One region of the Citrobacter sp. GW821-FHT07H02 genome, then DNA from elsewhere that is predicted to be linked to it. Evidence: predicted binding sites of a transcription regulator. Region 1 holds the regulator's gene; each other region holds the start of a gene.
The links. The regulator PurR, encoded in region 1, represses purine synthesis genes. The targets are predictions, from matches to a motif close to CANGCAAACGTTTGCNTG.
Positions count from the first base shown of each region.

Region 2: the regulator PurR is predicted to act here: its motif matches at 2,405-2,422, upstream of purM (phosphoribosylformylglycinamidine cyclo-ligase).
Region 3: the regulator PurR is predicted to act here: its motif matches at 3,524-3,541, upstream of purT (formate-dependent phosphoribosylglycinamide formyltransferase).
Region 4: the regulator PurR is predicted to act here: its motif matches at 5,574-5,591, upstream of pyrC (dihydroorotase).

Region 1 is NZ_JBWKPZ010000003.1:47,128-55,212, forward strand. Features, by position in the region: gene AC07NP_RS05465 (C40 family peptidase) at 1-635, shown strand, start outside; gene sodB (superoxide dismutase [Fe]) at 762-1,343, shown strand; gene AC07NP_RS05475 (MFS transporter) at 1,397-2,563, opposite strand; gene cydH (cytochrome bd-I accessory subunit CydH) at 2,730-2,819, opposite strand; gene purR (HTH-type transcriptional repressor PurR) at 3,116-4,141, shown strand; gene punR (DNA-binding transcriptional activator PunR) at 4,138-5,070, opposite strand; gene punC (purine nucleoside transporter PunC) at 5,184-6,389, shown strand; gene cfa (cyclopropane fatty acyl phospholipid synthase) at 6,683-7,831, shown strand; gene AC07NP_RS05505 (riboflavin synthase subunit alpha) at 7,873-8,085, opposite strand, start outside.
Region 2 is NZ_JBWKPZ010000016.1:10,783-18,867, forward strand. Features, by position in the region: gene upp (uracil phosphoribosyltransferase) at 1-556, opposite strand, end outside; gene AC07NP_RS15630 (6-phospho-beta-glucosidase) at 767-2,197, opposite strand; gene purM (phosphoribosylformylglycinamidine cyclo-ligase) at 2,484-3,521, shown strand; gene purN (phosphoribosylglycinamide formyltransferase) at 3,521-4,159, shown strand; gene ppk1 (polyphosphate kinase 1) at 4,371-6,437, shown strand; gene ppx (exopolyphosphatase) at 6,442-7,986, shown strand; gene AC07NP_RS15655 (bifunctional diguanylate cyclase/phosphodiesterase) at 7,994-8,085, opposite strand, start outside.
Region 3 is NZ_JBWKPZ010000003.1:281,656-289,740, forward strand. Features, by position in the region: gene ptrB (oligopeptidase B) at 1-1,889, opposite strand, end outside; gene AC07NP_RS06620 (tellurite resistance TerB family protein) at 1,977-2,636, opposite strand; gene yebF (protein YebF) at 2,732-3,088, opposite strand; gene yebG (DNA damage-inducible protein YebG) at 3,154-3,444, opposite strand; gene purT (formate-dependent phosphoribosylglycinamide formyltransferase) at 3,576-4,754, shown strand; gene kdgA (bifunctional 4-hydroxy-2-oxoglutarate aldolase/2-dehydro-3-deoxy-phosphogluconate aldolase) at 4,816-5,457, opposite strand; gene edd (phosphogluconate dehydratase) at 5,495-7,306, opposite strand; gene zwf (glucose-6-phosphate dehydrogenase) at 7,541-8,085, opposite strand, start outside.
Region 4 is NZ_JBWKPZ010000003.1:325,218-333,302, forward strand. Features, by position in the region: gene murJ (murein biosynthesis integral membrane protein MurJ) at 1-1,030, opposite strand, end outside; gene AC07NP_RS06830 (Gfo/Idh/MocA family protein) at 1,198-2,121, opposite strand; gene AC07NP_RS06835 (YceH family protein) at 2,123-2,776, opposite strand; gene rimJ (ribosomal protein S5-alanine N-acetyltransferase) at 2,803-3,387, opposite strand; gene mdtH (multidrug efflux MFS transporter MdtH) at 3,624-4,832, shown strand; gene AC07NP_RS06850 (lipoprotein) at 4,976-5,536, shown strand; gene pyrC (dihydroorotase) at 5,640-6,686, shown strand; gene dinI (DNA damage-inducible protein I) at 6,762-7,007, shown strand; gene bssS (biofilm formation regulator BssS) at 7,297-7,551, shown strand; gene solA (N-methyl-L-tryptophan oxidase) at 7,665-8,085, shown strand, end outside.

The DNA of each region.
Region 1 (8,085 bases):
AAGCCGTTAACAAAACCAGCGTAAAAACGGCCTCTTCGTCCAAAAAGCACACGACCTCGCCAGCGAAAACCACTAAAAATGCACATCGCCGTGTCTCTTCCACAACCGCAAAAACAGCCTCCGTCACCTGGAGCGAAAAATGCACGCCACGCAAAGGCCGCAAGCCCCATTGTGTGAAGGTGAAAGAGACCGCACCAGCTTCGCTTGCCGATGCGCATAAGGTCAGGGTACAGAAAGCGACCAAAACGGCAATGTCCACATTGATGAATCAGATTGGTAAACCGTATCACTGGGGCGGCACGTCGCCACGTACCGGTTTTGATTGCAGCGGTCTGGTCTGGTACGCCTATAAAGATCTGGTGAAGTTCCGTATTCCGCGTACGGCAAATGAAATGTACCACCTACGCGATGCCTCACCGATTGAGCGTGATGAACTGAAGAATGGCGATCTGGTCTTCTTCCGGACCCAGGGGCGCGGTACGGCTGATCACGTCGGCGTGTATGTCGGCAATGGTAAATTTATCCAGTCCCCCCGTTCAGGGCAGGAAATTCAGATAACCTCATTGAGCGAAGATTACTGGCAACGCCACTATGTCGGCGCCCGCCGCGTCATGACGCCAAAAACCATTCGTTAATCTCTTACCCTGTTGTTTACGCAACAGGGTAAGTTCTTCTTTTGCATCACCTTTCAATTTGCTACCCTATCCTTACGTACTTTAGGGCTATTGTACGTACCCATATTAATAATAAGGAGAGAAGCAATGTCGTTCGAATTACCTGCATTACCGTATGCCAAAGACGCGCTGGCACCACACATTTCCGCTGAAACGCTGGAATACCACTACGGCAAACATCATCAAACCTATGTGACGAATCTCAATAACCTGATCAAAGGTACCGCCTTTGAAGGTAAATCGCTGGAAGAGATCGTTCGTAGTTCAGAAGGTGGCGTATTCAATAACGCAGCCCAGGTCTGGAACCACACGTTCTACTGGAACTGCCTGGCCCCGAACGCGGGCGGCGAACCAACCGGTAAACTGGCTGACGCTATCGCCGCGTCCTTCGGTAGCTTTGCTGAATTCAAAGCACAGTTCACCGATGCTGCGATTAAAAACTTCGGTTCTGGCTGGACCTGGCTGGTAAAAGGGGCTGATGGCAAACTGGCTATCGTTTCTACGTCCAACGCGGGCACCCCGCTGACCACGGATGCCACCCCGCTGATGACCGTTGATGTGTGGGAACATGCTTACTACATCGACTACCGTAATGCCCGTCCTGGCTACCTGGAGCATTTCTGGGCGCTGGTAAACTGGGAATTCGTTGCGAAGAACTTCGCGGCGTAAATACGACAACGCAGAAGGGTTTCCTTCTGCGTTTTTATTTTCAACTCAATCGTTTAGTTGGCGACATAGGCCGTTTCAGGTTGCCTTCTCGCTGACACAAAGACCAGCAATAACGCCAGCCCTGCCACAATGGCGCCCATCACCGGAACAAAGCTATACCCCAGACCGCCGGAAATCACCGCGCCGCCTGCCGCCGCGCCTAACGCATTGCCAAGGTTAAATGCCCCGATATTCACCGACGAAGACAACCCCGGCGCTTCACTGGCGACACGCATCACGCGCATCTGCAAAGGCGGTACGACGGCAAATGTTGCCGCGCCCCACACCACCATACTGAACGCAGCGCCCAGATCGTTACGCGCCAGGAAAGGAATGGCCAGCATGATGACCATAAGCAGCAGTAAGAAACCTTTCAGCGTACCGTTGACGGAACGATCGGCCAGTTTGCCGCCAAAATAGTTGCCGATCGAAAACCCAACGCCGATCAAAACTAACATCGCGGTGACAAATGCCGGTGTGGCATGGGCAATGTTTTGCAGAACGGGTGAAATATAGGTGTAGAGGGTGAACATTGCCCCCGCGCCCAGCACGGTGGTCAGCAGCGCAGAAAGGACCGGTGGACGCAGCAAGACAGCCAGTTCTTTACGCACGTCCGGCCGTTCCCCTGCGCCACCTTTCGGCAGAGAGAAGAATAAACTGAGCATCGCGATCACCCCAAGTCCAGCGGTCGCTAAAAAGGACATCCGCCAGCCAATGGTTTCCCCAAGCCATGTGGCCGCAGGCACGCCGCCGATGTTTGCAATGGTCAGTCCCATAAACATCGTCGCCACGGCGCTGGCCTGTTTATGCTTCGGCACTACCCTGGCCGCCACGACCGAACCCAATCCGAAAAACGCGCCGTGATTAAGACTGGTCAAAATGCGCGATAGCATCAAGGTGGTGTAATCCGGCGCAATGGCCGACAGGACGTTGCCCAGCGTAAAAATGGCCATCAAAAAAATCAGCGCATTACGACGAGCACGGTGCGATAGCAACAGGGTCATCAACGGCGCGCCCACCATCACACCCACCGCATAGGCGCTGATGAGCATTCCGGCGGCGGGAATGGAGACATTCACGCCATGCGCAATGACGGGCAACAGCCCCATCGGAGAGAATTCCGTGGTCCCAATACCAAATGCGCCAATCGCAAGCGCCAGTAAGGGGTAATTGATTTTCATACGTTGACTCCGCTGCAGCGTGCCGCGAAGCGACACCCGATAAGAGCCAAAAGCATGACATCAATCACAAAAATAATAAAGTTAACAGAATGGCAAAAGACTTTTGCTGATTTAGTAACAATGAAGGGGTAACGAGATGAGGGAGAGCATGCTCCCTCACGGTAAATCAGTGCAGTGCGGCGGTCAGACCACCCGCTACGATCAGGCCCAGAACAATAATAGTGGTTACTAACGAAAACTTCAGATCGGTGCTCATCAAATTTGCTCCTTTTTATTCCCACACAAAAAGTGATATTGCGCATTTTTACACACTTGGATGTAAAAATCTCCCAGGATTTATATTGATAACCACTTTTAACTCTTCCCCTTTTCGTCAAGATCAGACAAAATTCCACGCTTACTTGATTAGCGTACCGGCCATTGACCCCCTCCTGACGTTTCGTGTCGTTTTCCCGGCGTGCCGCAACCCTGATGTTGCGATAAGGGTGTGTAAAGGCAAACGTTTACCTACAGTATTTTCAGGAGTTTGGATATGGTCTGGAGTGAAATGTAATGGCAACAATTAAAGATGTAGCGAAGCGAGCAAACGTTTCCACTACAACCGTATCACATGTAATTAACAAAACGCGTTTTGTCGCAGAAGAGACTCGCAATGCTGTCTGGGCAGCAATCAAAGAATTGCACTACTCCCCGAGTGCCGTCGCCCGCAGCCTGAAGGTGAATCACACCAAATCTATCGGTCTGCTGGCAACCAGCAGTGAAGCCGCCTATTTCGCTGAAATTATTGAAGCCGTTGAGAAAAACTGCTTCCAGAAAGGCTACACCCTGATCCTTGGCAATGCCTGGAATAATCTTGAAAAACAACGGGCCTACCTTTCCATGATGGCGCAAAAGCGTGTGGATGGTCTGCTGGTTATGTGTTCGGAATATCCAGAGTCTCTGCTCTCCATGCTTGAAGAGTATCGCCATATTCCAATGGTGGTTATGGATTGGGGCGAAGCGAAGGCTGACTTTACCGATACGGTCATTGATAACGCGTTCGAAGGCGGTTATATGGCCGGTCGTTATCTGGTGGAACGCGGTCATCGTGAGATAGGCGTCATTCCTGGCCCGATGGAGCGTAACACGGGGGCTGGCCGCCTGGCGGGCTTTATGAAGGCGATGGACGAAGCGCTGATAAAAGTCCCGGAAAACTGGATTGTACAGGGCGATTTTGAACCTGAGTCTGGTTATCGTGCAATGCAGCAAATCCTCTCTCAGACCCATCGCCCTACTGCGGTATTCTGCGGTGGCGACATCATGGCAATGGGGGCGCTCTGCGCTGCTGACGAAATGGGTTTGCGCGTACCGCAGGATATTTCGGTGATCGGTTATGACAATGTGCGTAACGCGCGCTATTTCACACCCGCACTGACCACTATTCACCAACCGAAAGACTCACTGGGTGAAACGGCCTTTAATATGTTGTTAGACCGTATCGTCAACAAGCGTGAAGAGTCGCAGTCTATTGAAGTCCACCCGCGACTGATCGAACGTCGTTCGGTTGCGGATGGTCCGTTCCGCGACTATCGTCGTTAAGCTTCCCCGGCGGGAACCTCTTCAGGTTCTCGCAACCACTCTTTATTCAGCGTTTCACTGTCGCCTAAATACTCTAGCAGCCAGGCTAATGCGGGCGACGTGTCATTTTGCTGCCAGGTCAGGCAGCATGCTGCATCCGGGAATGGATTCTCCAGGGTCAACGCGACCCATTTGCCACTGTCGACCCACGGTTTTGCAAAATGCGTAGGCACCATCCCGACACATAACCCGGCGGAAAGACAGGTTGCTGACGATTCCCAATCCGGTACGATCACGCGCTTTTGGTTGTCCAGCAGCCAGGTGATACGTTTAGGCAGTGTCCGTGACGTGTCTTCACGGACCAGCGACGGCCAGTTGCGCAACGTATCATCACTCAAGGGTCCGGGCATCGCCGCCAGGGGATGATGACTTGCCACCACGCAGCTCCAGCTCAACATTCCCATATCGCGAAAGGTATAGCGCCCGCCGACGGGGATCGCCTGCGTCGCCCCAATGGCCAGTTCCACGCGTCCGTCGGAAAGCGCATCCCAGACGCCGTTAAACACCTCCTGAGAAACGATCAGCTCGACGTCATCAAAGTGGCGATAGAAGTCGACAATCATCTGCCGGGTGCGTTCTGGTCGCACAATATTATCTACCGCGATAGGCAGTTGCCCTCGCCAGCCATTCGCAATCTGTTGGCACTGCTGGCGGGTGATCTGCATTTTTTTGATAACAGAGCGGCCTTCTTTTAAAAACCAGGCGCCGGCGGGCGTCAATTCCACATCCCGGTGGCGTCGTTCAAACAGGGGAACCGCCAGCCACTCTTCCAGTTGACGTACGGTGTAGCTGACGGCCGAGGGCACGCGATGCAGTTCCTGGGCGGCGGAACTGAAGCTACCATTGCGCGCGACAGCATCAACAACTTCAAGGGAATATTCTGACCACATATTCTGCCTACAAAAAATTTGAATTCAGTAGACAAATATTAGCGTTTCACAACAGGAATTTCACTCCCTACACTCTGCGGCAATGTCTTACTGATAAAAAAAGAGAATGTATTATGCAACCGGGAAAAGGGTTTTTAGTCTGGCTGGCGGGTCTCAGCGTACTGGGTTTTCTGGCAACAGATATGTACTTACCTGCATTTGCTGCCATTCAGGCCGATTTGCAGACACCTGCCTCTGCCGTCAGCGCCAGTCTGAGCCTGTTCTTAGCCGGGTTCGCCATCGCCCAGCTCGCCTGGGGTCCGCTATCCGATCGTTACGGTCGTAAGCCCATACTATTGCTCGGTTTGTCGATCTTCGCCCTCGGAAGTCTGGGTATGCTGTGGGTAGAAAGTGCAACAGGCTTGCTGGTTCTGCGCTTTATCCAGGCCATTGGCGTGTGTGCTGCTGCTGTTGTCTGGCAGGCACTGGTGACGGATTACTACCCGTCGCAAAAAGTTAACCGTATTTTTGCCACCATCATGCCGTTGGTCGGGTTGTCGCCTGCGCTTGCGCCATTGTTAGGCAGTTGGATCCTCGCGCATTTTTCCTGGCAGGCCATTTTCGCCACGCTGTTTGTGATTACGCTGATCCTGATGCTGCCCGCCCTGCGTTTAAAACCCACCGCAAAAGCACGTGACGATAGTCAGGATAAACTGACGTTCACTACCCTGCTGCGTTCGAAAGCCTATCGTGGGAACGTGCTGATTTACGCAGCCTGTTCCGCCAGCTTCTTTGCATGGTTAACCGGTTCGCCGTTCATCCTTAGTGAAATGGGTTATAGCCCCGCAGTGATTGGTCTCAGTTATGTTCCGCAAACCATCGCCTTCCTGATCGGTGGGTACGGTTGCCGCGCAGCGTTACAAAAATGGCAGGGGCAACAGCTGTTACCCTGGTTATTGGTCATCTTCGCATTGAGCGTCGTCGCGACCTGGGCGACCAGTTTTATTAGCCATGTATCGCTGACCGAAATTCTGATCCCCTTCTGTGTCATGGCTATCGCCAACGGCGCGATCTACCCTATTGTTGTGGCTCAGGCATTGCGCCCATTCCCACAAGCCACCGGGCGTGCCGCAGCATTGCAGAATTCACTGCAGTTGGGTCTCTGTTTCCTGGCCAGTCTGGTCGTCTCCTGGTTAATCAGCACACCGTTGCTGACCACCACCAGCGTCATGTTATCGACCGTTGCGCTCGCAGGATTGGGGTATTGGATGCAGTCGCAGGCGAGCGAGTCCACGCATCACACCGCGCACTCTGAGATGGCACACAACGATTCGTACTAAAAATAGCGATAATAGCCACTGATTAGCTCGCTAACTTTTTTGGGTTGTTTCACCGATTATTGAGGCCTATACTCATTTTCGGTTGTTACATAAATACGATAAATATTACGTTCTAACGGGAGCCGGAGCGCTCCCGTTTAGCCAGGGAATGGTCTTTTCGGCAAGGGTTCTCCCTTCCTCTGTTCTACGTCGGATTATAGGCTCGCGGACTTTTTTCCGTGAGATTTCTCACAAAGCCAAAAAGCGTCTACGCTGTTTTAAGGTTCTGATCACCGACCAGTGATGGAGAAACTATGAGTTCATCGTGTATAGAAGAAGTCAGTGTACCGGATGATGACTGGTACCGTATCACCAACGAATTACTGAGCCGTGCGGGCGTTGCTATCAACGGTCCTGCCCCGGCTGATATTCAAATCAAAAACCCCGATTTTTTCAAACGTGTATTGCAGGAAGGATCGCTGGGTTTAGGTGAAAGTTACATGGATGGCTGGTGGGAGTGCGAACGACTGGATATTTTCTTCAATAAAGTTCTGCGCGCAGGCCTCGAAAATCAACTCCCTCACCATTTCAAAGATACACTCCGCATCGCAGGCGCACGCCTGTTCAACCTGCAAAGTAAAAAACGCGCCTGGATAGTCGGCAAAGAGCATTACGATCTTGGTAATGATCTTTTCAGCCGGATGCTTGACCCGTATATGCAATATTCCTGCGCCTACTGGAAAGAAGCCGATACTCTGGAGTCTGCCCAGCAGGCGAAGCTAAAAATGATTTGTGAAAAATTGCAGCTTAAACCGGGTATGCGCGTGCTGGATATCGGCTGCGGTTGGGGCGGATTATCGCACTATATGGCGGCCAATTATGCAGTCAGCGTGGTGGGCGTGACCATTTCTGCAGAGCAGCAGAAAATGGCGCAACAGCGCTGTGAAGGTTTGGATGTCACCATTCTGCTGCAGGATTATCGCGACTTACAGGATCAGTTCGATCGTATTGTTTCGGTAGGGATGTTTGAACATGTCGGCCCCAAAAACTACGACACCTACTTTGAGGTGGTTGACCGTAATTTAAAATCTGACGGCCTGTTTCTGCTTCATACCATCGGCTCTAAAAAGACCGACAACAATGTCGACCCGTGGATCAATAAATATATCTTCCCGAACGGTTGCCTACCTTCCGTACGCCAGATAGCCAACGCCAGCGAACCGCATTTTGTGATGGAGGACTGGCACAATTTTGGTGCCGATTATGATACAACGCTGATGTCGTGGCATTCACGCTTTATAAAAGCCTGGCCTGAAATCGCAGAGAACTACAGCGAGCGTTTTAAGCGGATGTTTAGCTACTATTTGAATGCCTGCGCTGGCGCATTTCGCGCCCGAGATATTCAACTCTGGCAGGTCGTTTTTTCGCGCGGTGTTGAACACGGTCTGCGCGTTCCCCGCTAACAGAGCAGCCCCCGAAATTCTGCGGGGGCCACTTTCATCTTTTAGGCGTCATTCGCCAGCTTATTTACGGCGCTGTCCCGGGCCGCTAATACGCGCTCAACCGTATCGATAACCGCCTGGGTTTGCGGGTCAATCTCGATATTCACGCGAGCGCCCAGCTTTTTCTTGCCAAGCGTAGTGCGTTCGAGCGTTTCTGGAATAAGGTGAACACAAAAACGCGTTGCGGTAACTTCTCCCACGGTCAGGCTGATGCC
Region 2 (8,085 bases), on a different contig from region 1:
CCTGGTCAATCGACGCCGTGTACAGCTCGATGTCCGGGTGCGCTTTTTCCAGCGCTGCGATACCTTCCGGCGCCGCAACCAGCACCAGCACCTTGATGCTGGAGCAGCCCGCTTTCTTCAGCAGGTCGATGGTGGCGATAACGGAACCGCCAGTTGCCAGCATCGGGTCAACGATCAGCGCCATACGCTCGTCGATGTTAGAAACCAGTTTCTGGAAGTACGGTACTGGCTCCAGCGTCTCTTCGTCACGGTACATGCCCACAACGCTGATACGCGCGCTCGGGACGTTTTCCAGTACGCCGTCCATCATGCCCAGACCTGCGCGCAGGATCGGCACAACGGTAATTTTCTTGCCTTTGATCTGGTCAATTTCTACCGGGCCGTTCCAGCCTTCGATAGTCACTTTTTCTGTTTCCAGACCCGCAGTGGCTTCATAAGTCAGCAGGCTGCCAACTTCGGAGGCGAGTTCACGGAAGCGTTTAGTGCTGATGTCATGCTCGCGCATCAGGCCCAGCTTGTGTTTGACGAGTGGGTGTTTCACTTCCACAATCTTCATTCTCTTTCTCCTTTGAATAGGGCAGCCACAAAAAAAATCGACGGATTATACCGCCATTCTTTTAGTGGGCAACATTTATTTACTTGATGTTGATCAAGCATAGGAGGGGTTGGCGTGAATAGAGCAAATATTCGACAGACGAATATCTCAGCGCTGGGCATAAACGAAAAGGGATAGCGGCCAACCAGGGCTGACCGCTATTTGCGCGGATTACAGTTTTTCACCATTAGACGCAATCACCTGCTGATACCAGGCAAATGATTTCTTTGGATGGCGTGCTAACGTCCCGCTACCGTCATTATTTTTATCGACATAGATGAAGCCGTAGCGTTTTTTCATTTCGCCCGTCCCCGCAGAAACTAAATCAATGCAGCCCCACGGGGTGTAACCCATCAGATCGACACCATCTTCTACCACCGCTTTTTTCATTTCACGGATGTGCGCGGCCATATAATCGATGCGGTATTGATCGTCTACAGAGCCGTCGGCCTGCTGGACATCAATCGCGCCAAAGCCGTTTTCGACGATAAACAGCGGTAGCTGATAGTGATCCCAGAACCAGTTGAGCGAATAGCGCAGCCCCACCGGGTCAATCTGCCAACCCCAGTCGGACTTCTGCACATACGGGTTAGAGACCAGGCTGGTGCTTTCGTCGTAGTCCAGTTGCGGGTTATCCGCCGTAGCTTTGGTGGCGAACGACATATAGTAGCTGAACCCGATATAGTCGACGCAGCCCTGCATCAGCGCCTGTTTATCGTCTTCGGTGATATCCAGCGTAAAACCACGACGCGCAAAGTAGTTCAGCAGATGCTGCGGATATTTCCCCCGCACGTGTACATCGGTGAACCAGTAGCGGCGATGCATGGCGTTCATCGCCATCATCATGTCGTTCGGCGCACAGGTCAGCGGATAGATTGGGCACATGGCGATCATGCAGCCGATTTGCAGTGACGGGTTAATTTCACGCCCCGCTTTTACCGCCAGCGCGCTGGCCACCAGTTCATAATGCGCCGCCTGAAACATCACGGGCTCGCGGTCTTCACCCGGCAGGTATTTCAGGCCGGAGTTGGTGAAGGGCGCAAAGTCTTCGTGGAAGTTGGCCTGGTTGTTGATTTCATTGAACGTCATCCAGTACTTCACTTTGTGCTGGTAGCGTTTGAAAACCACCTGCGCAAAACGGACAAAGAAGTCGATCAGTTTACGGTTGCGCCAGCCGCCGTATTCCGTCACCAGATGATACGGCATCTCGAAATGCGACAGCGTAATAACAGGTTCAATGCCGTGTTTCAGACATTCATCAAAGAGGCAGTCATAAAATTGCAGGCCTGCTTCATTCGGCTGGGATTCGTCGCCCAACGGAAAAATACGCGTCCACGCGATGGAGGTGCGGAAACATTTAAATCCCATTTCAGCAAAGAGCGAGATGTCATCTTTGTAGCGGTGATAGAAATCGATGGCTTCGTGATTGGGGTAATTCTTACCGGGAATGACGCCGGGGGTGATCTCTCTGGGAATACCATGCGCGCCGGCGGTCATGACATCCGCCACGCTGACGCCCTTTCCCCCTTCCTGCCAGCCGCCTTCTAACTGGTGAGCCGCCACTGCGCCTCCCCACATGAAATTCGCTTTAAATCCAGACATACGCTTCCCTCATTCGTCGCAATTTGCTGTCCGCAGTCTCAGGCCACACTCACAGAAACCGGTTTCATTACGATACTGTGCATTTATCAGGCGGGTTTCAAGAACGAGAATGAAACCGGGTTCATTTTCGTGGCGCAGTTCAAATAACCCGAATTTCGAGAGCGAAATGTTGAAAAAATCAGCAGTTCTATGCCGATGCAAAGCAGGCTCGCAAACGTTTGCTTTCCCTGTTAGAATTGCGCCGAATTTAATTTTCACCGCAAGTAAACGCGTGGGGACCCAAGCAGTGACCGATAAAACCTCTCTTAGCTATAAAGATGCCGGTGTTGATATCGACGCGGGTAATGCTCTGGTTGATCGAATCAAAGGCGTAGTGAAGAAAACCCGTCGTCCCGAAGTGATGGGTGGTCTGGGTGGCTTCGGCGCGCTGTGCGCATTGCCGCAAAAATATCGTGAGCCTGTACTGGTTTCCGGCACTGATGGCGTAGGGACAAAACTGCGTCTGGCAATGGATTTAAAACGTCACGACACCATTGGTATCGATCTCGTGGCGATGTGCGTTAACGATCTGGTCGTTCAGGGTGCAGAACCGCTGTTTTTCCTGGATTACTATGCCACCGGCAAACTGGATGTCGACACCGCCTCCAGTGTGATCAGCGGTATTGCCGAGGGTTGTCTGCAGTCTGGCTGCGCGTTGGTCGGCGGAGAAACCGCTGAAATGCCGGGCATGTATCACGGCGAAGATTACGACGTGGCCGGGTTCTGCGTTGGTGTGGTCGAAAAATCAGAAATTATCGACGGCTCGAAAGTGGCTGATGGCGATGTGCTGATAGCGCTGGGTTCCAGCGGCCCGCACTCCAACGGTTACTCTCTGGTGCGTAAAATCATCGACGTCAGCGGTTGCGACCCTGAAATAACAGAACTCGAAGGCAAACCGTTAGCCGATCATCTGCTGGCGCCAACGCGTATCTATGTGAAGTCAATCCTGGAGCTGATTGAACAGGTTGATGTACACGCCATCGCGCACCTGACGGGCGGCGGTTTCTGGGAGAACATCCCGCGCGTTCTGCCCGACAACACACAGGCAGTGATTGACGAATCTTCCTGGCAGTGGCCGGCCGTCTTTGAGTGGCTGAAAACCGCAGGTAATGTCAGTCAGCATGAAATGTATCGCACCTTCAACTGCGGCGTCGGGATGGTGATTGCCCTGCCGGAAGCGGAAGTCGATAACGCGCTCACGCTGCTGAAGGCCAAAGGTGAAAAGGCGTGGAAAATCGGTATCATCAAAGCCTCTGATTCCGAACAGCGTGTGGTTATTGAATGATGAATATTGTGGTGCTTATTTCCGGTAACGGAAGCAATTTGCAGGCAATTATCGACGCCTGCAAAGAGCAGAAAATTAAAGGCACCCTCAGGGCAGTATTCAGTAACAAGGCCGACGCGTTCGGCCTTGAACGTGCCCGGGAAGCAGGCATTCCAGCGCATGCGCTGACCGCCAGTCAATTTGCCAACCGTGAAGCGTTCGATCGCGAACTGATGCGGGAAATTGATGCTTATGCCCCCGATGTGGTGGTACTGGCAGGCTATATGCGAATCCTCAGTCCGGCGTTTGTCGCGCACTACGAAGGGCGTTTGCTCAATATTCACCCGTCCCTGTTGCCAAAGTACCCTGGCCTGCATACGCATCGTCAGGCGCTGGAAAACGGCGACGAAGAGCACGGCACTTCTGTGCATTTTGTTACTGATGAACTGGATGGCGGCCCGGTCATTCTCCAGGCTAAAATTCCGGTTTTTGAAGGCGATAGCGAGGATGACATCACCGCACGCGTTCAGGTGCAGGAGCATGCAATTTACCCGTTAGTGGTTAGCTGGTTTGTCGATGGGCGTCTTGAAATGCGCGAAAACGCAGCATGGCTTGACGGCATCAAACTCTCTCCTCAGGGATACGCATCAGACGAGTAACGTCTCTCTGTTCCCCGTTAGTAACCACTGACGGGGAACGGCTCCATTATCTCTTGTTCGTCTCCCCATCCTTTTCGCAAAAATGCGTCAGTTGCTCACATGCCACAGACGGTTTATTGTCATACTCTTCTGGCGCAGTTGGACATCTGACACTAATGCTCGCCATAATAACCCGGCAGTGTCCCGTGATTGAAACGGAGTAAAAGTTGTAATGGGTCAGGAAAAGCTATACATCGAGAAAGAACTGAGCTGGTTAGCGTTCAATGAACGCGTACTCCAGGAAGCAGCGGATAAATCAAACCCGCTGATTGAACGGATGCGTTTTTTAGGCATCTATTCCAATAATCTTGACGAATTCTACAAAGTCCGCTTTGCCGAATTAAAGCGTCGCATCATTATTAGTGAAGAACAGGGTTCAAATTCTCATTCTCGTCACCTGTTAGGCAAAATCCAGTCCCGCGTATTGAAAGCCGATCAAGAATTTGACGGTCTGTACAACGAATTACTGCTGGAGATGGCGCGTAATCAAATTTTCCTGATTAACGAACGCCAACTGTCGGTAAACCAGCAAGACTGGTTGCGCCACTACTTTAAACACTATCTTCGCCAACACATTACGCCGATTTTAATCAACCGGGAGACGGATTTAGTTCAGTTTCTGAAGGACGATTACACCTATCTGGCGGTGGAGATTATTCGCGGAGATACCATCCGCTACGCGCTACTGGAAATTCCTTCCGACAAGGTTCCTCGTTTTGTGAATCTGCCGCCGGAAGCGCCACGTCGTCGCAAACCGATGATTTTGCTGGATAACATTCTGCGCTACTGCCTCGACGATATCTTCAAAGGGTTCTTTGATTACGATGCCCTCAATGCGTATTCCATGAAGATGACCCGTGACGCCGAATACGATTTGGTGCACGAAATGGAATCCAGTCTGATGGAGTTGATGTCCTCCAGCCTGAAGCAACGTCTGACAGCAGAGCCGGTTCGTTTTGTCTATCAACGTGATATGCCTAATGCGCTGGTGGAAGTTCTGCGCGAAAAACTGACCATTTCCCGCTATGACTCGATTGTTCCCGGCGGGCGTTACCATAATTTCAAAGACTTTATTAATTTCCCCAATGTGGGCAAAGCCAACCTGGTGAATAAACCGCTACCGCGGCAGCGCCATATCTGGTTCGATAAAGAAAAGTTCCGCAATGGCTTTGACGCCATTCGTGAGCAAGATGTGCTGCTCTATTATCCATACCATACCTTTGAGCATGTGCTGGAACTGCTGCGTCAGGCCTCTTTTGATCCGAGTGTTCTGGCGATAAAAATTAATATTTATCGCGTGGCGAAAGACTCGCGCATTATTGACGCGATGATTCACGCCGCCCATAACGGTAAAAAAGTGACCGTGGTTGTGGAATTGCAGGCCCGTTTCGATGAGGAAGCCAATATTCACTGGGCTAAACGTCTGACCGAGGCTGGCGTCCATGTGATCTTCTCTGCGCCGGGGCTGAAAATCCACGCCAAGCTGTTCCTCATCTCGCGTAAAGAAGGCGATGACGTGGTGCGTTACGCACACATCGGCACCGGGAACTTCAACGAAAAAACAGCGCGTCTGTATACCGACTATTCATTACTGACTGCGGATGCGAGGATCACCAACGAAGTGCGTCGGGTGTTCAATTTTATCGAGAACCCCTATCGTCCGGTGACATTCGATTACCTGCTGGTTTCGCCGCAAAACTCCCGTCGCCTGCTGTATGAGATGATCGACCGGGAAATTTCTAATGCACAACAGGGATTACCGTCGGGCATCACACTGAAACTCAATAACCTGGTCGATAAAGGGCTGGTTGACAGACTGTATGCCGCATCCGGTTCCGGCGTGCAGATTAACCTGCTGATCCGCGGTATGTGTTCGCTGATCCCCAATCTGGAAGGTATCAGCGACAATATTCGGGTGATCAGCATCGTGGATCGCTACCTTGAGCACGACCGGGTCTATATTTTCGAGAATGGCGGCGATAAGCGGGTGTATCTCTCCTCCGCCGACTGGATGACGCGCAACATCGATTATCGAATTGAAGTTGCCACGCCGTTGCTTGACCCTCGCCTCAAACAGCGAGTCCTTGATATTATAGACATTCTGTTTAGCGACACGGTTAAAGCCCGTTATATCGATAAAGAACTGAGTAATCGCTATGTACCGCGCGGAAATCGCCGTAAAGTGCAGTCACAATTGGCGATCTATGACTACATCAAATCACTTGAGCAACCAGACTAACGCTATGCCAATACATGACAGGACACCCCGACCGCAGGAGTTTGCTGCGGTCGACCTCGGTTCAAACAGTTTCCATATGGTCATTGCGCGCGTTGTGGATGGCGCGATGCAAATTATCGGTCGGCTGAAACAGCGTGTCCATCTGGCCGATGGTCTCGGTGAAGACGGCAGGCTAAGTGAAGAATCGATGGAACGCGGTTTAAGCTGCTTATCCTTGTTTGCTGAACGCCTGCAAGGTTTCGCGCCGTCGAGCGTCTGTATTGTCGGGACCCATACGTTACGTCAGGCACTGAATGCCACTGATTTTCTAAAGCGTGCGGAAAAGGTCATCCCCTACCCGATTGAAATCATTTCCGGTAACGAAGAAGCCCGTCTGATTTTCATGGGCGTGGAACACACGCAACCGGAAAAAGGCCGCAAGCTGGTTATCGATATTGGTGGCGGTTCAACAGAACTGGTCATTGGCGAGAACTTCGAACCGAAACTGGTTGAAAGCCGTCGTATGGGTTGCGTCAGCTTTGCGCAGCTCTACTTCCGGGGCGGTGTGATTAACGAGGAGAACTTCCAGCGTGCGCGGATGGCGGCAGCGCAAAAACTGGAAACGTTGACCTGGCAGTTCCGTATCCAGGGCTGGAACGTTGCACTGGGCGCTTCCGGCACCATAAAAGCGGCACACGAAGTGCTGCTGGAAATGGGCGAGAAAGATGGTTTTATTACGCCTGAGCGTCTGGATAAGTTGAAAGCTGAAGTTCTTAAACATCGCTCATTCGACGCGCTCAGTCTTCCGGGTCTTTCGGAAGAACGCAAAGCCGTTTTTGTACCGGGTCTGGCGATCTTGTGCGGTGTATTTGACGCGCTGGCCATTCGTGAACTGCGTCTTTCCGATGGCGCGCTGCGTGAAGGTGTCTTGTATGAAATGGAAGGCCGATTCCGTCATCAGGACGTGCGCAGCCGTACCGCCAGTAGCCTGGCAAACCAGTACAATATCGACAGCGAACAGGCAAGACGGGTGCTGGACACCACGATGCAGATGTATGATCAGTGGCAGTCGCAGCAACCTAAACTGGTGAACCTGCAACTGGAAGCTTTGCTCAAATGGGCGGCGATGCTGCATGAAGTTGGGCTGAACATCAACCATAGCGGTCTGCACCGCCATTCCGCCTATATTCTTCAACACAGCGATCTGCCCGGTTTTAACCAGGAACAGCAAATGATGATGGCGACTTTAGTTCGTTACCATCGTAAAGGCGTAAAACTGGATGATTTGCCCCGGTTTACACTGTTTAAGAAGAAGCAGTTTCTGCCGCTCATCCAGCTGTTGCGCCTCGGCGTCCTGCTGAACAATCAGCGTCAGGCAACGACTACGCCACCAACGCTAACGCTGATAACCCACGACAGTCACTGGATTTTACGTTTCCCGCACGACTGGTTCAGCCAGAACGCGCTGGTTTTGCTCGATCTGGAAAGAGAACAGCAATACTGGGAAGCCGTAACCGGCTGGCGTCTGACCATTGAAGAAGAAGAAAGCTCGCCCGATATTGCGGCATGATCCTCATTCAGGCGCCGGAGGACTCCGGCGCTTGTTTCTCCAACGTATCTTCCAGTCGCTGCGGCTCCCCTATCAGATAACCCTGCAGGTAATCGATAC
Region 3 (8,085 bases), 230 kb from region 1:
GCCACCCATTTGGCAGGCTCCCAGTACTGCACCTGGGAATCATGCAGGCCGGTGGTGACCAGAAGATGCGGGTAGCCCTGCGCACGGACATTATCGTAAGGACTGTAGCGCTTCATGTAGGTGTAATATTCAGGATCCTGCGGGTTGCCCCACTCTTCAAACTCTCCCGTGGTCAATGGGATCGACTCGTCGAGCATGGTGGTTACCACATCAACAAACGGAACCTGCGCAATCACGCCGTGAAAAAGTTCAGGCCGCTCATTAATCGCAGCGCCCATCAGCATTCCCCCTGCGCTTCCCCCCATTCCATAGCACAATGAAGGCGAACCGTACCCCAGATTGACTAAGGCGTCACAGACATCCAGATAGTCGTTGAAGGTATTTTCCTTTTTCAGAAACTTGCCATCTTCGTACCACTGTTGCCCCAGTTCACCGCCGCCGCGCACATGCGCGATGGCGTAGACAAAGCCCCTATCCAGCAGACTGAGTCGACTGCTGCTGAAGTCGGCATCCATGCTGGCACCGTAGGAACCATAGCCATACACCAGCAGCGGATTATGATGTCTGCGAAAATGCTTTTGATGGTAAACCAGTGAAACTGGCACCTCAGTGCCGTCACGGGCGGTTACCCACACGTGTTCACTGCGATAATTCGCCGCGTCAAATCCTGGGACATTGGTCTGTTTAAGGACCCGTCGCTCACCAGTGTCCATATCCAGTTCAAATAACGTATCCGGTGTCGTCATTGACGAGTAGCCATAGCGCAGGCGTGAGGTTTCCGGTTCCGGGTTGTAGGCAATCCAGCTCACATAAGCCGGATCATCAAAAGCGATCCCCACCACTTCACCTGTTTTGCGGTTTATTTGCCGCAGACTGGTCAACCCGCGCTGGCGTTCTTCCACCACCAGCCAGTCGGTGAAAAGCGTGAACCCTTCCAGCATGATGGCCTCTCGCGGCGGGATCAGCGCTTCCCAGGCGTTTTCATCACGGACACGCGTGCGGTACAGACCGAAATTTTTACCCTGCCGGTTTGAACGCAGATAAAACGCATGCTGGTAGTGATCGAGGCTATATTCATGATCCTTACGGCGCGGTAAAAACACGAACGGTTCAGCATCGGCAAGCTCTGCGTCGAGCAGGCGTACTTCACTGGTCGTCGCGCTGGCGAGTTGGATCACCACATAATGCTGCGACGTCGTTTTATGCAGACTGACATAAAACATATCGTCTTTTTCTTCGTAGACCAGTTCATCGCTGGATGTCGGCGTTCCAACCGTATGACGCCACACCTGGTACGGCAACAGCGTGACGGCGTGTTTACGCACGTAATAGAAGGTCTGTGAATCATTCGCCCACACCAGTTCCGGCTCAACATTATCCAACAGCTCCGGATACCAGTTGCTGGTTTCCAGGTTGCGAAAGCGGATCCCATACTGGCGGCGGGAGAGATAATCCTCTGCCAGCGCCATAAGGCTGTTGTCGGGGGAAATCGCGAGCCCGCCCAGCGTATAAAACTCGCTGTGTGCCGCGCGCTGGTTGCCGTCCAGCAACGTCTCCCATTCATCCCACTCTTCAGTGAACGCCGATTGTCGCTGGTAAATGGCGTATTCACCCCCTGGCTCATAGAGATGCCGGTAGCGGTAGCCATTCTTTATGTAAGGCGCAGAGACATCCTGAGGGGGGATCCTGTCGATAATTTCTTTCAGCACACGCTCCTGGAGCGCTTGCTGAGAAGCCATGACCTTGTGCCCGTAGGCATTTTCCTGATGCAGATAATCCAGCACATCAGGCTGCGCACGGGAGTCGTCGCGCAGCCAGTAGTAGTTGTCGATACGGGTGTCGCCATGCACGGTCATGGCGTGAGGAATTTTGTGCGCTTTTGGTAGCATGTCATTGTTCTTTTGCAATATACACTCTATAAGGTGTGGCAAAAGTTACGCGCAATGCAAGCGAAACATGCGACTTCGCAAAGTGGATTAACCCGGCAACGCCTGTTTTTGTTGTTGCAGATCCCGCTCAATATCTTCCCGGACGTCCTGCGGGATCTTCAGGGCATCGCCCAGCGCGTTGAGGTAGCTGCGCTCCATAAAGTGGTCAATATCGATTGCCGCACAGCTCAGGAAGTAAATTTCCAGCGCCTCTTCTTCATTACGGATCCCCTGCGCCAATCGCTGCGGGTCGAGCGGTTGTTCAATGGCGTGTTCAATGAGCCTCCGCCCCTGCTCTTCCACACCGGCTTCACGCAGTTGTTGTTCAATGGCCGCGCGCTCTTTCGCATCAATATGCCCATCGCTTTTCGCGGCAAAGACCAGCGCCAGAATCAGTCGCTCGGTACGCACATCAAGCGGTGTGCTATGTGTGCCAAACTGCGGTTCATCCTGATGCGCCGTACGGACTTTATCTTTGTATTTGTTCCATAGCACCGTACCGGCGACGGCGCCGCCGCCCACCAGCAACGCGCTGGTGCCGTATTTGGTCAGTAATTTACGAGACGATTTATTGGCGACCAGTAAACCCGCCAGGCCGCCTAACGCGCCAGGCACCAGCAGTTTACTGAGACCCTGATCACCAGAAGACGATGAAGAAGACCCTTTTTGCCCGAGAAGAGATTGTAATTGGTTCAGCCAGTTAGCCATGTAGCCCCCTCAAGTACAGACGATTTGTCGTCAAAGCGTACCCGAGGGGATGTCAGGAAGTGTCTATTTCCGCAAAAGATGCGCAAATTCGGTGATTAGCGCAATTGGTACTCCGCCTTTCCAGCGCCGCAATCGACGCTCACCTGATAGTGGAGATCGGCGCTTTTACCGCGTGCGGTCAGCGGCACTGACCATTTACCCTCTTTGCCCACAATGTCCTGCGCATTTACCCATACCACCGGATCGATTTGCCCCAGCGTTTTTTGATCATCAGTCCAGCGCACAATGCGGTTTTGCTGATAATCACGCTTTACGCTCGCGGCAATACCTTCAGCATCCAGACCTTCACACTTTGGAAACGTCACCGATTTGCTGTCGGGATTATTAGCGGCGAAGGCCGATACGCTGGCGGATAACAACAGCAGGCTCAACAGCGCTCCTCTCTTATTCATACTTTTCTCCTTAGCACATGATTCAGGAAAAGCATGGTACAAAACGTCAGGAGCGCAAGTCAGATTCAGGCGGCCTGGGTATCGTCCTCTGCGGACGCCGCGTTATCAACGGCCTGCGGAGAAGGCAATTTGCCGGTTTTCAGGATTGTACTCAGCACATCCTTCTGTTCAGCCAGCCAGAGAGACAGCGCTTCGCGTTGTTCATCTTCCAGGGCGACCGGAGACTGTTCAAGCCACGTGTCGAGCAAATCTGCTGTATCGAGCATTTTGTCGTATGCATCGGCTTCCTTTTTGCTGGTAAAAGACATCTTCTCCTCACCTTCCCGAATGACTACGTATTTAACTTCAACCGCCATTTTGCAGCCTCTCAATATACCTGTATTTTTGTACAGTATATTACTTTTCGGCATTGAAATCAACCTGGCAATAAAGACAGACGCAAACGTTTTCGTATATACTGCGCCCGGATAAATCAGGGGATATTTTTATGACGTTATTAGGCACAGCGCTGCGTCCGGCAGCGACGCGGGTGATGTTATTGGGTTCAGGCGAACTGGGTAAGGAAGTGGCGATTGAGTGCCAGCGTTTGGGCGTCGAAGTGATCGCCGTCGATCGTTACCCCGACGCGCCAGCGATGCACGTTGCTCACCGTTCGCATGTCATCAATATGCTGGATGGCGACGCGTTACGTCGCGTGGTTGAACTGGAAAAACCGCATTATATCGTGCCGGAAATTGAAGCGATCGCCACCGATATGCTGGTGAAACTGGAGCAGGAAGGGCTGAATGTCGTCCCCTGTGCCCGCGCGACCCAACTGACAATGAACCGTGAGGGGATCCGTCGGCTGGCTGCGGAAGAACTGGCGTTGCCAACCTCCTCTTTCCGCTTTGCAGACAGTGAAGCGAGCTTCCGTGAAGCCGTAGCAGAGATTGGTATTCCCTGTATCGTTAAGCCAGTGATGAGCTCTTCGGGAAAAGGGCAAAGTTTTATTCGCTCTGCCGGGCAACTGGCGCAGGCGTGGGACTACGCGCAACAAGGCGGTCGCGCCGGTGCGGGCCGGGTGATCGTCGAAGGGGTGGTGAATTTCGATTTTGAAATTACGCTGCTGACCGTCAGCGCCGTTGATGGCGTCCATTTTTGCGCCCCCGTCGGCCACCGTCAGGAAGATGGCGATTACCGCGAATCCTGGCAGCCGCAGCAAATGACGCCGCTGGCCCTTGAGCGAGCGCAGGAAATTGCCCGTAAAGTGGTGCTGGCGTTAGGTGGCCACGGCTTATTTGGTGTCGAACTGTTTGTTTGCGGCGACGAGGTTATCTTCAGCGAGGTGTCTCCCCGTCCACACGACACCGGGATGGTCACGATGATCTCTCAGGATCTGTCGGAATTTGCTTTGCACGTGCGCGCCTTCCTCGGCCTGCCCGTTGGCGCGATTCGTCAGTATGGCCCTGCCGCCTCGGCCGTGATCCTGCCGCAGCTCACCAGCCAGAATGTGACGTTTGAGAATGTGCAGGCGGCGGTTGGCGCCGGTCTGCAGGTACGATTCTTTGGGAAACCAGAGATCGACGGCACCCGTCGCCTGGGCGTCGCGCTGGCAACCGGCGTGAGCGTAGAAGAGGCCATCGCACGTGCGAAAGATGCCGCCGCTCAGATAAAAGTCAACGCATAAAAAAACGGGCCAAATGGCCCGTTCTGGCAAAGCCCGGTGGTGTACCGGGCTTTATATTCACTTACTGTTTCGCGCCTTCTACCGCTTCGCGAGCCAGTTGAGTAATGCGGTCGTAATCACCCGCTTCCAGCGCATCGGCCGGAACCAGCCAGGAACCACCGATACACAGCACGCTTTTCAGCGCCAGATAATCACGGTAGTTAGCCGGAGAGATACCGCCAGTCGGGCAGAAACGCACCTGAGAGAACGGACCCGCAATCGCCTGCAGCGCTTTGGTGCCGCCGTTGGCTTCCGCCGGGAAGAATTTGAACTCTTTCAGACCGTAGTCCATACCCAGCATCAGTTCAGAAACGGTGCTGATACCCGGAATCAACGGGATCGTCCCTTCGGTTGCCGCTTTCAACAGAGGCTCGGTCAGACCCGGGCTAATAGCGAACTGCGCGCCAGCTTCAGTGACTTCTGCCAGCTGCTGCGGGTTCAGTACGGTACCCGCACCGATAATCGCGTCTGGCACTTCTTTGGCAATCGCGCGGATAGCATCCATCGCACATGCGGTACGTAAGGTCACTTCCAGAACGCGCACACCACCTGCAACCAGCGCTTTTGCCATCGGCACCGCGTGTTCCAGTTTATTCACCACAATCACCGGAACTACCGGGCCCGTGGTCAGGATTGCTTCCGCACTTGTTTTCCAGTTTTTCATCAGAGTTTTTCTCTCGCCTGATTACAAAATTTTCGTTTTAAAAAGTGATACAGGTTGCGCCCTGCTCCGCACCGGAGAGTTTTTCGCGCAACGCGCTGAACATCTCACGTCCTGTCCCTACTCTTGATGAGCTCAGATCCGGGATGTGAGGCTGGCGAGCGGCAAGTTCCGCTTCATCGACCAGCAGAGTCAGTTCACCTGTCTGTCCGTTCACACGAATGATGTCGCCATCGCGCACTTTCGCCAGTAACCCACCATCGTAAGCTTCCGGCGTGACATGGATTGCTGAAGGCACTTTACCTGAAGCACCGGAAAGCCGTCCATCGGTAACTAACGCAATTTTGAAACAACGGTCCAATAATACACCAAGTGGCGGCATGAGTTTGTGCAATTCTGGCATTCCGTTCGCTTTTGGTCCCTGATGGCGTACGACTACCACGCAATCACGGTCCAACAACCCGGCCTCAAATGCCGGTAATACGTCGTGCTGGCTCTCAAAGACAATGGCTGGTGCTTCAATGATCTGGTTTTCAACCGGTACCGCAGAGGTTTTCATCACTGCACGTCCCAGGTTGCCGCTCAGCACTTTCGTCCCGCCGTGGTGCGAGAACGGCTTATCAAAGGTGGCAATAACATTGCTATCAAGAGACTTCGCAACCCCTTCACGCCAGTCCAGCTCGCCATTGTTCAGCCACGGTTCCAGGGTATAACGAGACAAGCCAAAGCCCGCCACGGTGTTGACGTCTTCATGCAGCAGGCCCGCGTTCAGCAGTTCACGCATCAGTACAGGCACCCCGCCCGCCGCCTGGAAGTGGTTAATGTCCGCCGGGCCATTTGGGTAGAGGCGAGCCATCAGCGGGACGACATCTGAAAGGTCGGAGAAGTCATCCCAGTTGATCACAATACCGGCGGCGCGCGCCATTGCCACCAGGTGCATGGTGTGGTTGGTTGAGCCGCCCGTCGCGAGCAGCGCGACAATACCGTTCACCACCACTTTTTCGTCAATCATTTTACCGACAGGCATCCATTCGTTGCCGTTGCCGGTCAAACGCGTCACCTGACGGGCTGCCGCCGCGGTCAGTGCTTCACGTAGCGGCGCATCGGGATGCACAAAGGAGGAGCCCGGTAATTGCATCCCCATAAACTCCACCACCATTTGGTTGGTGTTGGCGGTACCGTAAAACGTACAGGTGCCTGGCGCATGGTAAGAGGCGGCTTCGGATTCCAGCAGCGCCATACGGTCAACCTTACCTTCGGCATAAAGCTGGCGAATACGAACTTTTTCTTTATTTGGCAGGCCGCTGGCCATCGGGCCAGACGGCACGAAAATAGACGGCAGATGACCAAACGAGAGCGCCGCCATCGCCAGCCCCGGGACGATTTTGTCACACACGCCGAGGAATAACGCCCCATCGAACATGTTGTGCGACAGCCCGACCGCCGCCGACATGGCAATGACTTCGCGACTCAGGAGTGATAATTCCATTCCATCCTGGCCCTGGGTCACACCATCGCACATCGCAGGCACGCCGCCCGCCACCTGACCAATCGCATTCGCCTTGTGCAGCGCTTTGCGGATAATCTCAGGGTAATGCTCATAAGGCTGATGCGCAGAAAGCATGTCGTTATAGGAGGTAATGATCGCGATATTGTTACGCAACATGCTTTTCAGCGACGCTTTATCGTCGGGTTGGCACGCCGCAAATCCGTGCGCCAGGTTTCCGCACGCCAGCTGGGAGCGGTGAACCGTCGACGTTTTCGCTTGCTCAATACGGGCAAGGTAGGCAGAACGTGTCTTGTGAGAACGTTCGATAATACGTTGTGTTACGCGTAACAAATTCGGATTCATAGAGGCTCCTAAAATTTATCTGTCCGGGCCGCAGGATTACCAATGTGTTTCATCAGGGTTAAATAATGCTGAAACGCTTGTAAGCCGTAGCTCAGGGGCAAAATCGTTTCAGTCAGTGTAATAAAAAAAGCCCCGCGGGTGAATCCACGCGGGGCTTAAAAGTGCAAAAATTATTCTGCAATCTGTGTTAGATCATGTTACCGGTAAAATAACACCGTCGTGACAGATGAAGTTTTACTCAAATTCATTCCAGGAACGACCATCGCGGGTGATCATCGCCACTGAGGCAACCGGTCCCCACGTTCCCGCCTGATACGGCTTCGGCGCGTCGTTATCCATCGCCCAGGCTTCTGTGATGGAGTCGACCCATTTCCATGCTTCTTCTACTTCGTCACGGCGCACAAACAGCGCCTGAATGCCCCGCATGGTTTCCAGCAGTAAACGTTCATAGGCATCCGCCAGATGCGTCTGGTTGAACGTTTCGGAGTAACTCAGATCCAGCTTGGTAATTTGCAGGTTATGTTTATGATCCAGACCCGGGACTTTATTGAGTACCTGAATATCCACGCCTTCATCTGGCTGCAAACGGATCGTCAATTTGTTCTGCGGCAGATCCTGCCAGGACTCTTTGAACAGGTTGAGCTCCGGCGTTTTGAAGTAGACGACCACTTCAGAACATTTGGTCGGCAGTCGTTTGCCTGTACGCAGGTAAAACGGCACGCCCGCCCAGCGCCAGTTATCGATATCGACACGAATGGCGACGAACGTTTCGGTATTGC
Region 4 (8,085 bases), 280 kb from region 1:
CGGTGAATTTTCCGTACTGGAACAGCGAAACGATCAGCGGCTTCGACAGAATGCCCAGCGCCACCGCGCTCGGTAACGCCAGCAGGAAGCAGAGGCGCAACCCCCAGTCCATCAGGCGGTTGTATTCATCGTGATTGCCGCTGGCGAAGCTTTTCGACAGCGATGGCAGCAGAATCGTCCCGAGCGCCACGCCCAGTACGCCGGACGGGAATTCCATCAGTCGGTCAGCGTAATACATCCAGGAGACCGAACCGGACGCCAGAAACGAGGCGAAAATGGTGTTGATGATTAGCGAGATCTGGCTTACGGAGACACCGAGAATCGCCGGCCCCATCTGTTTCACCACACGCATCGAACCCGCATCGCGAAAGTTAATACGCGGCAATACCAGCATGCCGATTTTCTTCAAATGCGGCAGTTGATAAACCAGTTGTAAAACACCGCCAACCGTCACCGCCCAGGCCAGCGCTAAGACCGGCGGGTCAAAATACGGCGCCGCAAACAACGCGAAGCCGATCATGCTGACGTTCAGAAAGGTAGGCGCAAACGCCGGAATCGAAAAACGGTTCCAGGTATTGAGGATTGCCCCGGCGAGTGACGCGAGTGAGATCAGCAGTATATAAGGAAAGGTAATTTGCAGCAGTTGGGTGGTGAGGGCGAATTTATCTGCCGTGTTCGCAAACCCTGGGGCCGTGACCATTATCACCCACGGCGCGGCCAGCATACCCGCCACGGTCACTACCGCCAGCGCAAGGGTCAGCAAGCCTGAGACATAGGCAACAAAAACCCGGGTCGCATCTTCACCCTGTTTGCTTTTATATTCCGCCAGAATAGGCACAAACGCCTGTGAAAATGCCCCTTCGGCAAAGATACGGCGCAGCAGATTGGGTAATTTGAATGCCACAAAGAAGGCATCGGTGGCCATCCCGGCACCAAAAATTCTGGCGACAATAGCGTCACGCGCAAAACCGAGCACACGTGAAAACATGGTCATTGAGCTAACGGCAGCCAGTGATTTTAATAAATTCATGTATGTTTTATTCCAGACTCTACGGCAAAACGCCTGCAAAGCAGGCGTTGGAAGAGGCGTAATATCAAGTGGGGTATAGTCTACCTGGATTAAGATGAATTACTACCGCCAGATGTTACAGGGTCTGCAGACCCTGCGCTTTCTGAACGCCTCAAAAAACTGTCACCCTATTCGCTGATCGCATCGCGCCACAGTTTCTCCACCACCCGCTGCGCCAGAATCGCCTGTTCACCGGCGGTTTCCGGAACCGTCTGATTTTCCACACATTCAATAAAATGACGTGCGCATCCGGTAAATCCACGCTGCTCTAACGTGGTTTGCCAGCCGGGAATCGGTTTGAGCACCACGCCCTGCCCACGCTCTTCACGCCATTCGCGCATGTCTGTCACCTCATAAACGCCCCCGTCGGTCACCGCCTGCACGGATTCGCGCTGACTCCCGGCACGTCGATGCATACTGGTGGTGATTTGCAACTGTTCTGCCGCAAAATGGTGTTCGGCATACAGCATCTCCCCCGCATCCGTGGTCAGCAAGGTTCCGCTTTTGAGTTGCGATGCGACCCCCGCCAGCCACAGCGCCGTGTCGACCACGTGCAGATAATCATCGAGGAGTGTAAAACGCAGATCGTGCGGCCCTACGCTGTCAGCGCGGTGCTTGTCCATGCGTAAGGAGGTCGCTGTTGAGAGTTGCGCCTTTAAATCGCGGTACAGCGGCGCAAACCGACGGTTAAACCCGACCATCAGCGTCAGTTTTTTGCGGGCCGCCAGTTCGACCAACCGCTCGGCATCGCGCAGATTCTCCGCCAGCGGTTTGTCGACACAAACGTGCACCCCGGCATTCAGTAATTCGCTGACCACCTGGTAGTGGGTCGCCGTGCTGGAGTGAACAAAAACAGCGTCACAGGTTGACGCCAGATTCACCAGCGAGTCGGCGTAAGGTATCCGCCAGCTTTCGCAAATACGCAATGCTTTGTCCCGTGATGGGGACCAGGCGCCCTGTAACGTCCAGTCACCGGAGGTTCCCAGCACCGGCAGCCAGGCTTTTTGCGCGATCCCGCCCAGCCCTACCACGCCAATCCGCAATTTTTTCACCTTAGTCTCCCAGATGCGCCAGCAACGAATCGAGCCGCTGTTTCAGCTCCGCTACTTCACTCTCCAGCGCCTCTACGCGGGCGTGCAGATCGGCAGATCCCGCCTGCGCCTGCGGTTCATCCGTCGGGGCAGCCTGTTCATCCACCTCGCCACAAAACAGATGCATATAACGACTTTCACGCTTACCCGGTTCACGCGCCAGACGCACCACATACGGGCCGTCCTCCCGGGAGGCAAGTTTCTCCAGCGTGGCTTCTACTTCTGCCATATCGCTGAATTCATACATACGGGAGGCACGGCTGCGCAGTTCACCCGGTGTTTGCGCGCCGCGCAGGAGCAGTGTGGTCACGACGGCGACTTCGCCCGCGCTCAACTTTAAATTGCCAAATTCGGAGTTGCAAAAGCGCTGTTCATACTTGGTGACGCGATTGCCAAACCCGCTCACCGTGCGCAGAAAATGACGTTTGACCAGAGCATCAAGCTGCTGCTGGACCTCATGCTCCGATAAGTTCATCACCGGTTCACGGTTGGTTTTTTGATTGCAGGCCACCACCACGCCGTTCACCGACAGAGGATATTGTTCAGGCGTCGTCACCTGTTTTTCAAGCAGACAGCCAATCACTCGCGCTTCAGTGGCGGTTAATTCATATTTCATTGTCTTTCTCCATCGCGTCCAGAGGATTAACGTCCGGGGGTCCATTCAGTTGTTGTCAACGCCGTCAGCACGTGATCGCGCCATTGCCCATCAATCAACAGGTAATCTTTCGCATACCCCTCTTTTTCAAAACCGAGTCGCGCCAGTAAATCGCCGCTACGGTTATTGTGCGGCATATAATTTGCCATAATCCGGTGCATGTGTTGTGTGCGTTGCATATAACGAATTGCCGAGCTTAAGGCTTCGAACATCAGCCCCTTTCCCTGCCACTTCTGGGCAATGGAATACCCCAGATAGCACGCGTGAAACGAGCCGCGGACCACGTTGGAAAAATTCGCCACGCCAATAATTTCTTTTTCGTCCGGATCGAGCAGCGCAAAATAGAATGCCGTACCCTGCTTATGAAACTCAGCGATCATGCTCAGCCGCGTCTGCCAGCCCGACGGAAAGCAGTGACTTTCATCGCGAATGGGTTCCCAGGGTTTTAAAAAATGACGATTTTCTGCGTAATAATCTGCCAGACGCCAGGCATCACGCTCATGCACTAAACGCACGACCAGACGGTCGGTTGTTAAGCGCACTTTTGGCACGTTACTGCGATAGCCAAACATTCTATACCCACTCCTTCCCGTAACGTCTTCACACCCCTGATAACGTTACTATACCTGCGGCCACGCACTCTGTGAAAAGTGCAAATAGTCATTTTTTGGATTATTCACACATTTTGATGAAATCTCTCTATCAAGACGGACTCTTGATAAAAAAATATTGTCCCCGCGAGGGTGGGAAAAGCCCTGGCGACACCGCAGAATAGGAGGTGCACATCTTTTATTTCCCGGGAGGGGAAATGTCGCGCGTCTCGCAGGCGAGGAACCTGGGTAAATATTTCCTGCTCATCGATAATATGTTGGTGGTGTTGGGCTTTTTTGTCGTGTTCCCGCTTATTTCCATTCGATTCGTCGATCAAATGGGATGGGCCGCCGTCATGGTGGGGATTGCGCTCGGCCTGCGCCAGTTTATTCAGCAAGGGTTGGGGATATTTGGCGGGGCCATCGCCGACCGCTTTGGCGCCAAACCGATGATCGTCACCGGCATGCTGATGCGCGCAGCCGGATTCGCCACCATGGGCATTGCTCAGGATCCCTGGCTGTTGTGGTTTTCCTGCTTCCTTTCAGGTCTGGGCGGCACGCTGTTTGATCCGCCACGCTCCGCGCTGGTGGTCAAACTGATCCGCCCGGAACAGCGTGGCCGGTTCTTCTCTTTGCTCATGATGCAGGACAGCGCGGGCGCGGTGATTGGCGCATTACTGGGCAGCTGGCTGTTACAGTATGATTTTCGTCTGGTCTGCGCGACCGGCGCGGTGCTGTTTATTCTCTGTGCCGCGTTCAACGCCTGGCTACTCCCGGCCTGGAAGCTTTCGACCGTGCGTACCCCCGTCCGTGAAGGGATGGGACGCGTCATGCGGGACAAACGGTTTGTCACCTATGTTCTGACGCTGGCGGGGTATTACATGCTGGCCGTTCAGGTGATGTTAATGCTACCTATCATGGTCAATGATATCGCAGGCTCTCCGGCCGCCGTGAAATGGATGTACGCCATTGAAGCGTGCCTGTCCCTGACTCTCCTCTACCCCATTGCGCGGTGGAGCGAAAAACGTTTCCGTCTCGAACACCGGTTGATGGCTGGCCTGTTGTTAATGTCGCTCAGTATGCTGCCTATTGGACTGGTGAGTGATTTGCAGCAACTCTTCACGCTGATTTGCACATTCTATATCGGTTCCATTATTGCAGAACCCGCCCGTGAAACGCTCAGCGCGTCACTTTCAGATGCACGTGCGCGCGGCAGCTATATGGGCTTTAGCCGTCTGGGGCTCGCCATTGGCGGGGCGATTGGCTATATCGGCGGCGGCTGGTTGTTCGATATGGGCAAAATCATGGACCAACCCGAACTGCCCTGGGTCATGCTGGCGATTATCGGCGTTATCACCTTCCTGGCATTGGGATGGCAATTTAGCCATAAACGCACCCCGAACGGAATGCTGGAGCCGGGAGCCTGATTGATGCCCGGTTCGCTGCTGAAAAAAACGGCTGTTGCATTGGGCGGCCGTTATTTCAGTTTTTTCTGCTGGCGCGTTGCGTGCTGGTGCCACATGCTGCTTTGTGTCAGGATTACAACACGGGCATCATGTTGAGGAACCCCATGAAAAAGATTTTTTTTGCCGCTGCGTTATTAGTTAGCGGCCTGTTGGTTGGCTGTAATCAACTCACACAGTACACGATCAGTGAACAAGAGATTAACCAGGCACTGGAGAAACGGAATAACTTTTCCAAAGATATTGGCTTACCCGGCGTTGCCGACGCGCATATTGTGCTCTCCAACCTGAGCAGCCAGATCGGTCGGGAAGAGCCTAATAAAGTGACGCTTACCGGCGATGCGAATCTCGATATGAGCTCATTGTTTGGCAATCAAAAAGCCACCATGAAACTGAAGTTGAAAGCGTTACCTGTCTTTAACAAAGAGAAAGGTGCCATTTTCTTACAAGAGATGGAAGTGGTGGACGTCACGGTAACTCCGGAGAAAATGCAGCCGGTATTACAAACGCTGATGCCTTATCTCAACCAATCGCTGCGCAATTATTTTAATCAGCAACCGGCCTACGTTCTGCGGGAAGACAGCAGCGAAGGCGAAGCGTTAGCGAAAAAATATGCCAAAGGGATTGAGGTGAAACCGGGTGAAATTGTCATCCCGTTCACCAATTAACGTTCAGAGGGCGCATTAGCGCCCTTTTTTTCGTGCAAACGAAAACGTTTCCGCATATCCTTTGTTTCCGGCAAAAAGACCATCCCTCAGCCGGAGCATATTAATGACAGCACCATCCCAGGTTTTAAAGATCCGCCGCCCAGACGACTGGCACGTTCACCTTCGCGATGGCGACATGTTAAAAACCGTCGTGCCCTACACCAGTGAAACCTATGGTCGCGCGATCGTGATGCCTAACCTGGCGCCGCCCGTCACCACCGTTGACGCGGCTATTGCGTACCGCCAGCGCATTCTTGATGCGGTTCCGCAAGGACATGATTTTACACCGTTGATGACCTGCTATCTGACGGACAGCCTGGATCCCAATGAGCTTGAACGCGGATTCAATGAAGGCGTTTTCACTGCCGCAAAACTCTACCCGGCCAATGCCACCACCAACTCAAGCCACGGGGTTACCTCCACCGACGCTATCATGCCCGTTCTTGAGCGCATGGAAAAACTGGGGATGCCGCTGCTGGTACACGGCGAAGTCACCCATGCGGAGATCGACATTTTCGATCGTGAGGCTCGCTTTATCGACAGCGTCATGGAGCCATTACGCCAACGTCTGACTGCGCTTAAAGTGGTCTTCGAGCACATTACGACCAAAGACGCGGCAGAGTATGTTCGCGACGGCAACGAGCTACTGGCGGCCACGATTACGCCTCAGCATTTGATGTTTAACCGCAACCACATGCTGGTTGGTGGCATTCGCCCGCACCTGTACTGTTTGCCGATCCTCAAACGCAATGTCCACCAGCAGGCATTGCGTGAACTGGTTGCCAGCGGTTTTAACCGCGCTTTCCTGGGAACAGACTCGGCGCCGCACGCGCGTCATCGTAAAGAGACCAGCTGTGGCTGCGCGGGCTGCTTTAACGCCCCAACGGCGCTCGGCAGCTATGCAACCGTCTTTGAGGAGATGAATGCGTTAGAGCACTTTGAAGCATTTTGCTCACTGAACGGTCCTCAGTTCTATGGTTTGCCCGTCAACGATAACTACATTGAACTGGTACGCGAAGAGCAACACATTCCGGAAAGCATCGCCCTGACAGACGATACGCTGGTGCCTTTCCTGGGTGGCGAAACGGTACGCTGGTCGGTAAAAAAATAAAAAAAGTGTGGCCAACTGTTGTCACTGGGTTATTTTAACTGTATAAATATCCAGTATACTCAACAGGGGGCCATTATGCGTATTGAAGTCACCATTGCAAAAACTTCTCCTTTACCGGCTGGCGCGATAGACGCGCTGGCCGGTGAACTCTCCCGTCGTATTCACCACTATTTTCCGGATAACGAAGGCAACGTCACCGTTCGGTATGCTGCCGCTAACAATTTGTCAGTTATTGGCGCGACAAAAGAAGATAAAGCGCGCATCAGCGAAATCCTGCAAGAAACGTGGGAAAGCGCGGATGACTGGTTTATCAACGAATAAAAAATGATATGCAGTAATCTTCATTTTGCCGGGTCGCCCCGGCTTTTTTTATTTACGCAACTGTTCGGATTTTAATCTCTTTCTCAACTTAAATGCACAATATGCAAATAAAGCATGAACTACATGCTGTTTTATTGTTCATCTAATTCTTAAAAAGCAGAAATTTATGCTGCTCCCTCTTTAAATTTTCAGTGAATACCCTTATTTATTGATATACTGAAGTTGCTTCAGATAAAACACGCATTGAACCTCGAAAACCGTTGTCTAGTAACACGTATTAGGGGGCATGATGGAAAAGAATAATGAAGTCATTCAGACTCATCCGCTTGTAGGATGGGACATCAGCACCGTTGATAGCTATGATGCGCTGATGCTGCGTTTGCACTACCAGACCCCGAATCGCCCTGACCCGGATGGAACTGAAGTTGGTCAGACGCTCTGGTTAACCACTGATGTTGCCAGACAATTTATTTCGATATTAGAAGCAGGAATCGCCAAAATTGAATCTGGCGATTACCAGATAAATGAGTATCGTCGTCATTAACGTGACGAGGACCTCCTCCCAAAGGCACCTTCACGGTGCCTTTTTTAATTCCTTGTTGAATAACGCCGGTCAGTTATTTACCCTGCAATCATCGTGATAGCAGAGAGAAGCTGATGAACTACGACTTAATCATTATTGGCAGCGGTTCCGTTGGCGCGGCTGCCGGATATTACGCCACGCGTGCTGGCTTAAAGGTGCTGATGACCGATGCGCACATGCCGCCACATCAGCAGGGTAGCCACCACGGCGACACCCGATTAATTCGCCACGCCTACGGTGAAGGCGAAAAATACGTTCCGCTGGTGCTGCGGGCGCAAACGCTGTGGGACGAACTGTCAACGCACAATGAAGATCCCATCGTTATACGCTCAGGGGTTATCAATTTTGGCCCCTCTGACTCCACTTTTCTGGCCAATGTGGCACAAAGCGCGCAACAGTGGCAGTTGAACGTCGAGCGACTGGACGCCGCCGCGATAATGGCCCGCTGGCCTGAGATCCGCGTGCCGGAAAACTACATCGGCCTGTTTGAGGCTG